DNA from 2 places in the Stenotrophomonas sp. CFBP8980 genome. Region 2 is predicted to be linked to the other one. Evidence: riboswitches for the same ligand, from Rfam matches in the RefSeq annotation. Region 2 holds a riboswitch; the other holds the start of a gene.
What was found. A riboswitch is a leader RNA that binds a small molecule or an ion and turns the genes downstream of it on or off. The one in region 2 is predicted to bind glycine.

Region 1: another riboswitch for glycine. It lies ahead of gcvP (aminomethyl-transferring glycine dehydrogenase); the one in region 2 lies ahead of SOM47_RS02870 (trimeric intracellular cation channel family protein).

The regions. Positions count from the first base shown of each region.
Region 1 is NZ_JAXCXF010000002.1:70,089-74,473, forward strand. Features, by position in the region: gene gcvP (aminomethyl-transferring glycine dehydrogenase) at 33-2,900, opposite strand; glycine riboswitch at 2,961-3,063, opposite strand; gene SOM47_RS06365 (multidrug effflux MFS transporter) at 3,370-4,385, shown strand, end outside.
Region 2 is NZ_JAXCXF010000001.1:645,083-649,467, reverse strand. Features, by position in the region: gene SOM47_RS02885 (NYN domain-containing protein) at 1-58, opposite strand, end outside; gene SOM47_RS02880 (NAD(P)/FAD-dependent oxidoreductase) at 162-1,445, shown strand; gene SOM47_RS02875 (GIY-YIG nuclease family protein) at 1,537-1,800, opposite strand; glycine riboswitch at 1,841-1,931, shown strand; glycine riboswitch at 1,944-2,037, shown strand; gene SOM47_RS02870 (trimeric intracellular cation channel family protein) at 2,119-2,736, shown strand; gene SOM47_RS02865 (MdtA/MuxA family multidrug efflux RND transporter periplasmic adaptor subunit) at 2,954-4,120, shown strand; gene SOM47_RS02860 (multidrug efflux RND transporter permease subunit) at 4,117-4,385, shown strand, end outside.

The DNA.
Region 1 (4,385 bases), on a different contig from region 2:
TGTGGCTGACCGTGGATGCCCCGGGAGGCCGATCAGGCGTCGACTTCGTCATCCTTGTACGCATCGACCGGGATGCAGGCGCACATCACGTTCTTGTCGCCGTACACGTTGTCCACCCGGGCCACGGGCGGCCAGTACTTGGACTGCTTCAGGCTGGCCAGCGGGAACGCCGCCAGTTCGCGCGGGTAGGCGTGGGTCCACTCGCTTGCGGTTACTGCGGTGGCCGTGTGCGGTGCGTTCTTCAGCGGATTGTCCTCACGCTCCAGGCGGCCATCTTCGATCGCGGCGATCTCTTCGCGGATCTGGATCATCGCGTCGATGAAGCGATCCAGCTCGTGCTGGGATTCGCTTTCGGTCGGCTCCACCATCAACGTGCCGGCGACCGGGAAACTCAGCGTCGGCGCGTGGAAGCCGAAATCGATCAGTCGCTTGGCGATGTCCTCGGCGCCGATGCCGCTGGTCTTTTCCAGCGGGCGCACGTCCAGGATGCACTCATGTGCCACCAGCCCGTTGCGGCCGGTGTACAGGGTCTTGAAGTGCGGGGCCAGGCGGGTGGCAATGTAGTTGGCGTTGAGCAGGGCGACCTGGGTCGCCTTGCGCAGGCCTTCGCTGCCCATCAGCGTGATGTACATCCAGCTGATCGGCAGGATCGAGGCGCTGCCGAAGGATGCCGCCGAGACCATGCCGACATCACCTTCGCCACCGAGCACGCGTGGCAGGAACGGGGCCAGGTGCGACTTCACCGCGCAGGGACCCACGCCGGGACCACCGCCGCCGTGCGGGATGCAGAAGGTCTTGTGGAGGTTCAGGTGCGACACGTCCGAGCCCCATTTGCCGGGCTTGGCCACGCCGACCAGTGCGTTCATGTTGGCGCCATCGGTGTACACCTGGCCGCCGTGCTGGTGGATGATCTCGCAGATCTCCACGATCTCTTCCTCGAACACGCCGTGCGTGGACGGGTAGGTGACCATCAGCGCGGCGAGGCGGTCGCTGTACTTTTCCGCATTGCGGCGGATGTCGTCGACATCGACGTTGCCGTTTGCATCGGTCTTGGTGACCACGACCTTCATGCCGCACATCTGCGCCGACGCCGGGTTGGTGCCGTGCGCCGAATCCGGGATCAGGCAGATATCGCGATGGTCATCGCCGCGCGAACGGTGATACGCGCGGATTGCCAGCAGGCCGGCGTATTCGCCCTGCGCGCCGGAATTGGGCTGCAGGCTGACCGCGTCGTAGCCGGTGCATTCCACCAGCATCGCTTCCAGGCCTTCGATCAGCGCCTTGTAGCCCACGGCCTGGTCGGCCGGCACCAGCGGATGGATGTTGCCGAACTCCGGCCAGGTCACCGGGATCATTTCGGCGGTGGCGTTGAGCTTCATGGTGCACGAACCCAGCGGGATCATCGTGCGGTCCATCGCCAGGTCCTTGTCGGCCAGCGAACGCAGGTAGCGCAGCAGTTCGTGCTCGCTGTGGTGGGTGTTGAACACCGGGTGGGTCAGGAATCCGCTGCGGCGGACCAGGGCGGCAGGGATGGCGTCGGCAGTGCTGCTGTCCAGCGTATCCACGTCGGCCTGTGCGCCGAACACCGCGGCCAGCGCGATCACATCTTCGCGGGTGGCGGTCTCGTCCAGGCTGATGCTGACCGAGCTGCTGTCGATGGCACGCAGGTTGTAGCCGGCCGCGCGCGCGGCGCCGTGGATGGCCGCGGCGTCGATGCCGGTGACATGCAGCGTATCGAAGAAGTCGCTGCCGACGGCCACGCCGTTGCTGCGCAGCGCAGCGGCCAGGATCGCGGCCAGGCGGTGGGTGCGGCGTGCAATGCGGGTCAGCCCGTCCGGGCCGTGGTACACCGCATACATCGAGGCCATCACCGCCAGCAGCACCTGGGCGGTACAGATGTTGGAGGTGGCCTTCTCGCGGCGGATGTGCTGCTCGCGGGTCTGCAGGGTGAGGCGGTAGGCGGGGTTGCCCTGTGCATCGATGGAGACCCCGATCAGGCGGCCCGGCATCGAGCGCTTGTAGGCATCGCGGCAGGCCATGAAGGCGGCATGCGGGCCACCAAAGCCGAACGGCACGCCGAAGCGCTGGCTGTTGCCGACCACGATGTCCGCGCCCCATTCGCCGGGGGCGGCCAGCAGGGTCAATGCGAGCAGATCGGTCGCCACCGCGACCAGGCCGCCGCGGGCGTGCACGGCATCGACCAGCGCTTTGTGGTCGGCCACCTGGCCGAAGGTGTCCGGATACTGCAGCAGCAGGCCGAAGGCCTCCGCTTCCAGCGCTTCGGCCGGGGTACCCACGCGCAGCACGATGCCCAGCGGTTCGGCGCGGGTGCGCAGCAGTTCCAGCGTCTGCGGATGCACCGCGTCATGCACGAAGAAGGTGTCCGACTTCGACTTGGCCGAACGCTTGGCCAGGGTCATCGCTTCGGCCGCCGCAGTGGCTTCGTCCAGCAGCGAGGCGTTGGCGATTTCCATGCCGGTCAGGTCCGCGCACAGGGTCTGGAAGTTGATCAGCGCTTCCATGCGGCCCTGGGAAATCTCGGCCTGGTAGGGGGTGTAGGCGGTGTACCACGCCGGATTTTCCAGGATGTTGCGCAGGATGACGTTCGGCGTGTGGGTGCCGTAGTAGCCCTGTCCGATGAAGCTGCGCAGCACGGTGTTCTGGTCGGCGATGGCGCGGATCTTGGCCAGTGCCTGCACTTCGGTGATCGATTCGGGCAGCGCCAGCGGCGCCGGCGACTTGATCCGGGCTGGCACGATGGCGTCGGTCAGCGCATCCAGCGAGGCATGGCCGACCACGCTCAGCATCTGCGCGATCTCCGCATCGTTGGGGCCGATGTGGCGCTCGACGAACGCGTTGTGGTGTTCAAGCTCGCGCAACGAAGGGGTGTTCTGGGACATGGCGAAGGATCCGTCGGGAAAGGGCACGCACGTGGGCAGGCTGCCGATCAGCAGCCTGCGGGGCGCCCCTCTGTCCTTTTGCCTGAGAGTTTGGAAGCGCGCGTGTGCGCGGCTTCGTGCCCCTTCGGCGCCGGATCGAACCGGTCTCTCCAGAGTTTTGATGCGGGTGGTCACGGGCCTGAGCGATTACGGGCGTTTGCGCCTTCGGCAGCGGTGTCCTGCTTCTCCCACCTTGTTGCCCGTCGATTATAGCGGCCCGCGTGGAAGCCGGGGGCGCGGCGGGCCGATACACACGGCTGAATGCGGTGCGACCCACCGGACGGATTCGGCGCGGATCGCATGGTAATGGGCCGGACAACGGCCTATCATGGCGCCATTCTCGTATTCATCCGGCGCCGCTTTCCTGTCCTGCCTGGGCCGGACCGGGCGCCCGCCGCGCATGGCCTGCGCGGATCCTCCGGACGCTCCCATGACTGCCGCCTCGCCTTCGACCCGCCGTCTGGCCCTGCTGCTTGCAGGCCTGGCGATGTTCGGCCCGTTCTCCATCGACACCATTTTCCCGGCATTTCCGCAGTTGGCGCAGCGGCTCGGGGTGGATGAAGTAGCGGTGCAGCAGACCGTCAGCGTCTACCTGCTGTTCTATGGGCTGATGAGCCTGGCCCACGGCCCCCTTTCCGATGCCTGGGGGCGCAAGAGGGTGATCCTCGGCGGGCTGGTGGTGTTCGTGGGCGCCTCGGTCGGCTGCGCGCTGTCCACCGACCTGACCACGCTGCTGATGTTCCGCGCGCTGCAGGGCCTGTCGGCCGGCGTCGGCATGATCGTAGGCCGCGCGGTGATCCGCGACCTGTACCACGGCCACGATGCGCAGCGGTTGATGAGCCAGGTGTCGATGATCTTCGGCATCGCGCCGGCCATCGCGCCGATCATCGGCGGCTGGATCCTGCTCAGCGGTGCCGGCTGGCCGCTGATCTTCTGGTTCCTGGTGGTGTTCTCGCTGCTGCTGCTGGTGGCTACCGCGCGCTTCCTGCCGGAAACCCACCCGATCGACGCGCGCACGCCGCTGTCGCCGCGCGGGCTGGTGCGCGACTACCTGCGCATCGGCTCGAACCCGCGCTTCATGCGGTTGGCGCTGGCCGGCAGCATCAACTTCGGTGGCATCTTCCTCTACATCGCCTCCGCGCCGATGTTCGTGATGCAGCACCTGCGGTTGGGCGAAGGCGGATTCGCCTGGCTGTTCATCCCGACCATCGGCGGCATGACGGCCGGTTCGTTCCTGTCCGGGCGCATGGCCGGCCGTACCACGCCGACGCGCCAGGTCAGCATCGGCTTCATCTGCTGTGCGGTTTCGGCCGTGCTGAACACCGGCTACGTTGCCATGGCCCCGCAGCTGGCGCTGCCGTGGGCGGTGCTGCCGATCTTCATCGGTGGCCTGGGCATGGCGCTGATCTTCCCGATCCTGGCGCTGGCGGTGCTGGACATGTATCC
Region 2 (4,385 bases):
ACGCGGGTGCGTTGTCGGCGTCGATCAACAGGGCAATGCGCTTTTCCGGCTCGGACATACCTGCTCCAGGCTGACGATGGTGTGCGGACAGTATGGTCCACACCGGCAGCAGCCCGTGTGACATGCGATCATCCCAACGCCCCCCTACTGGAGCCACGCGAATGACGCGCGAGCGCACCCCCCACCTGGTCATCGTCGGCGGTGGTTTCGCCGGCCTCTGGGCCGCCCGCGCCCTGGCCAGCGAGCGCATCCGTATCACCCTGGTCGATCGCCGCAACCACCATCTGTTCCAGCCGCTGCTGTACCAGGTCGCCACCGCCGGCCTGTCGGCACCGGACATCGCCGCGCCGCTGCGGCATATCCTCGGCCACCAGCGCAACGTGGAAGTGCGCCTGGGCGAAGTGACCCGCATCGACAAGCAGGCACGCAGCGTACATCTGGTGGATGGCACATCGCTGGAGTACGACACCCTGCTGCTGGCCAGCGGTGCCACCCACGCCTACTTCGGCCATGACGAATGGGCCAAGGATGCGCCCGGCCTGAAAACCCTGGACGACGCCATTGCCTTGCGCCGCAAACTGTTGCTGGCTTTCGAGCGCGCCGAGGCCGAGCCGGACCCGGAGAAGAAGGCCGCCTGGCTGAGCTTCGCGGTGGTCGGCGGCGGCCCCACCGGCGTGGAACTGGCCGGCACCCTGGCCGAAATCGCCCGCCACACCCTGCGCAACGAGTTCCGCCACATCGACCCGGCGTCGGCCAAGGTGCGGCTGGTGGAAGCCGGGCCGCGCGTGCTGTCCACCTTCCCGGACGTGCTTTCGTTGAAGGCCCGCCGGCAGCTGGAAAAGCTGGGCGTGGAGGTACTGACCGGCACACCGGTGACCTCCATCGACAGCCTGGGCTTCCAGCTGGGCGAGCAGTTCGTCCCCGCGCGTACCGTGGTCTGGGCCGCTGGCGTGGCCGCAAGCCCGCTCGGCGCCACGCTGGACACACCGCTGGACCGCGCTGGACGCGTGCTGGTGGAGCCCGACCTGACCCTGCCCGGCCACCCGGAACTGTTCGTGGCCGGTGACCTGGCCGCCCTGAGCCAGGCCGATGGCCGGCCGGTGCCCGGCGTGGCGCCCGCCGCCAAGCAGATGGGCAAGCACGTGGCCGACACCGTCCGTGCGCGCCTGCACGGCAAGCCGGCGCCGGGTCCGTTCAAATACGCCGACTACGGCAACCTGGCCACCATCGGGCGCATGGCCGCGATCGTGCACCTGGGCAAACTGCAGCTGTCCGGCGTGCTCGCGTGGTGGTTCTGGCTGGCCGCCCACGTGTTCTTCCTGATCGGCTTCCGCAACCGGATGGTGGTGCTGCTGAACTGGGCGGTCGCGTACTGGAGCTACCAGCGCAGCGCGCGGATCATTTTCGGCGACGTGAAACCGCCGAAGGACCCACCGCGCGGGTGACCGGCACACCCGCTACGCTCGCCGACCGTGGCTCGGCGCTCCGGGGTTGCCGTGGTAGCGCCGAGCCATGCTCGGCGGACGAAAGGCGGTGTTACAGCGCTTCGGTCAGCCACGCCAGCTTGCGCGCACGCGGCTGCTTTTTCAGCTGCCACTCCGCACGCGAGGCTTCGGCGCGGTCCGGGTACTGGCGCACCGCAAGGATCTGCAGCGGTGGGCGCGCACGGGTATAGCGCGCGCCCTTGCCTGCCTGGTGGGCGGCAAAGCGCGCCTGCACATCGGTGCTGATGCCCGCGTAATAGCTGCCGTCCCGGCATTCGAGCAGGTACAGGAACCAGGGCGTGTCGGGGCGGGCCATGCCGCGATTATCGCCCAGCCGCCGCCAGCGGCTACACTACGTGCCGGATGCAGGAGAGTGGTGCCACGCTGGCACCCGCCGAAGGCGCAGGCTCCCATGATCGCTCAGGCCGGTGGAATGGCATTCCACCAACCATGTATCTCAATCGCCGAGCTGGAGAGAGATCCGCAAGGATCCGCCGAAGGGGCACGCGGACTCATCCGCTGAACTCTCAGGCAAAAGGACAGCGGGAGCGGCACCGGTCACCTTCGTTCGTCGATGCGCCTGCATCGGTGGTGCGTATCGCGTGGCCGGCCCCACCGCATCCGGAGCCTGCACATGTTGCTGTCCATCATCTACCTGATCGCCATTTCCGCCGAAGCCATGACCGGCGCCCTGTCCGCCGGCCGCCGCCGCATGGACCTGTTCGGCGTGGTGATGATCGCCTGCGTCACCGCCCTCGGCGGCGGATCGCTGCGCGACATCATCCTTGGCCACTACCCGTTGGCCTGGGTGAAGCACCCCGAGTATCTCGGCTTCACCGTGTGCGCCGCGCTGATCGCTACCTGGGTGGCGCGCTGGATGCACCACTTCCGCCGCACCTTCCTGGTGCTGGACGGGCTGGGCCTGATCGCCTTCACCCTGATCGGGTGCGCGATCGCCCGCGATGGTGGCCATGCCACGCCGATCGTGTTGATCGCGGGCATGCTGACCGGTGCCTTCGGTGGTGTGCTGCGCGACATCCTGTGCAACGAAGTGCCGCTGATTTTCCAGAAGGAGTTGTACGCGATCATTTCGCTGCTGACCGGCGCGTCCTACCTGTCGCTTCTGCACTGGAACGTGGCCGACAACACCGCCATCCTGTGCTGCCTGGCCGGCGGCTTCGCACTGCGCCTGCTGGCGATCCACTATCGCTGGGAAATGCCGAAGTTTGTTTACCACGACGAAGTGCACTGAGACGAGTAGTGACGGCCGCTGGCCGTCACTACCATGACCAAGGTCATGCGGAAACCTGCCGCGCAATTGGCTACCATGGAGGCCCGTCGCGCGAGCGGCGGCATCCAGCCACGCTGCTTCTGCGGCCCCGCCAGACAACCCTCCCCACGTTGCCAGGCCTGCAGTGATGATCCTGGCGCAGCACTTCCCTGCGCCATCGCAGGGTGCAGGATGACCCATGCCGCTTGACCCACCGTCGCGCCCCCGCCGTCACCGCACGCTGCTGCTGGCAGCTTCCGTCATCGTGCTTGCGGTGCTGCTGGCATGGTGGGCATGGCCGCGCGCCGACGTAGTGGCAGACGATGCGGGCGGCCGCAAGCCGACCCCGGTACGCATCGCCCGCGCCAGCGCAGAACCGCTGCAGCTGCGGCTGAAGGCGATCGGCACGGTGACCCCGCTGCACAGCGTGGTGGTGCGCAGCCGCGTGGATGGCGAACTGCTGAAACTGCATTTCAACGAAGGCCAGCACGTGAATGCCGGCGACCTGCTGGCGCAGATCGATCCGCGGCCGTACGAGGTCCGACTGGCGCAGGCCCAAGGCACCCAGCAGCAGAACCTGGCCGAACTGGAAAACGCCGAACGCCAGCTTCGGCGCTTCGGCGAACTGCAGGCACAGAACTATGTTTCCGGGCAGGAGCTGAGCGACCAGCAGAGCAAGGTGCGCCAGCTGCAGGGCCGCCGCTTGAGCGACCAGGCCACCGTGGATGAAGCGAAGCTGCAGCTGCAGTACACCCGCATCACCGCGCCGGTGAGTGGACGCGTCGGCCTGCGCCGCGTGGATGTCGGCAACCTGATCCGCAGCAGCGATGCCGACGGCCTGGTGACGCTGGCGCAGACCGCGCCGATCAGCGTGCTGTTCACCGTGCCCGAACCGGAACTGCCTGCCCTGCTGGGCGCCGTGCGCAGCCAGCCCGTCTTGGCCGTGCAGGCCTGGGACCGCGAAGAACGCGCCGAACTGGGCCGTGGTGAACTGTCCAGCGTGGACAACGTGATCGATACCGCCACCGGCACGCTGAAGCTGCGTGCACAGTTCGCCAACGCCGACGACGCACTGTTCCCCAACCAGTTCGTCAACATCCGGCTGCAGCTGGGTGCGCAGGATGCGGTGGTGATCCCCGATGCCGCGGTGCAGTTCGGCAGCAAGGGCAACTACGTGCACGTGATCGACAAGGACGACAAGGCACAGCGCCGCGACGTGGTGCTGGGCCCGGCCGACGGCACGCGCGTATCCGTGCGCAGTGGCCTGAAGGCCGGCGAAAAGGTGGTGGTGGAAGGCATCGACGGACTGGAAGACGGCAGTGCCGTGCGCATCATCAGCGAGGACGCTGCGCAGGCCGGCGCATGAACCTGTCGCGTGCCTTCATCCTGCGTCCGGTAGCGACCACGCTGCTGATGGTGGCGCTGTTGCTGGCCGGCGTGCTGGCCTACCGGCTGCTGCCGGTGGCCGCACTGCCGCAGGTGGACTATCCGATCATCCAGGTCACCACGCTGTATCCCGGTGCCAGCCCGGAACTGACCACGCGGATGGTGACCGCGCCGCTGGAAAAGCAGCTGGGGCAGATTCCCGGGTTGAAGCAGATGTCCTCCACCAGCTCGGGCGGCGCGTCGGT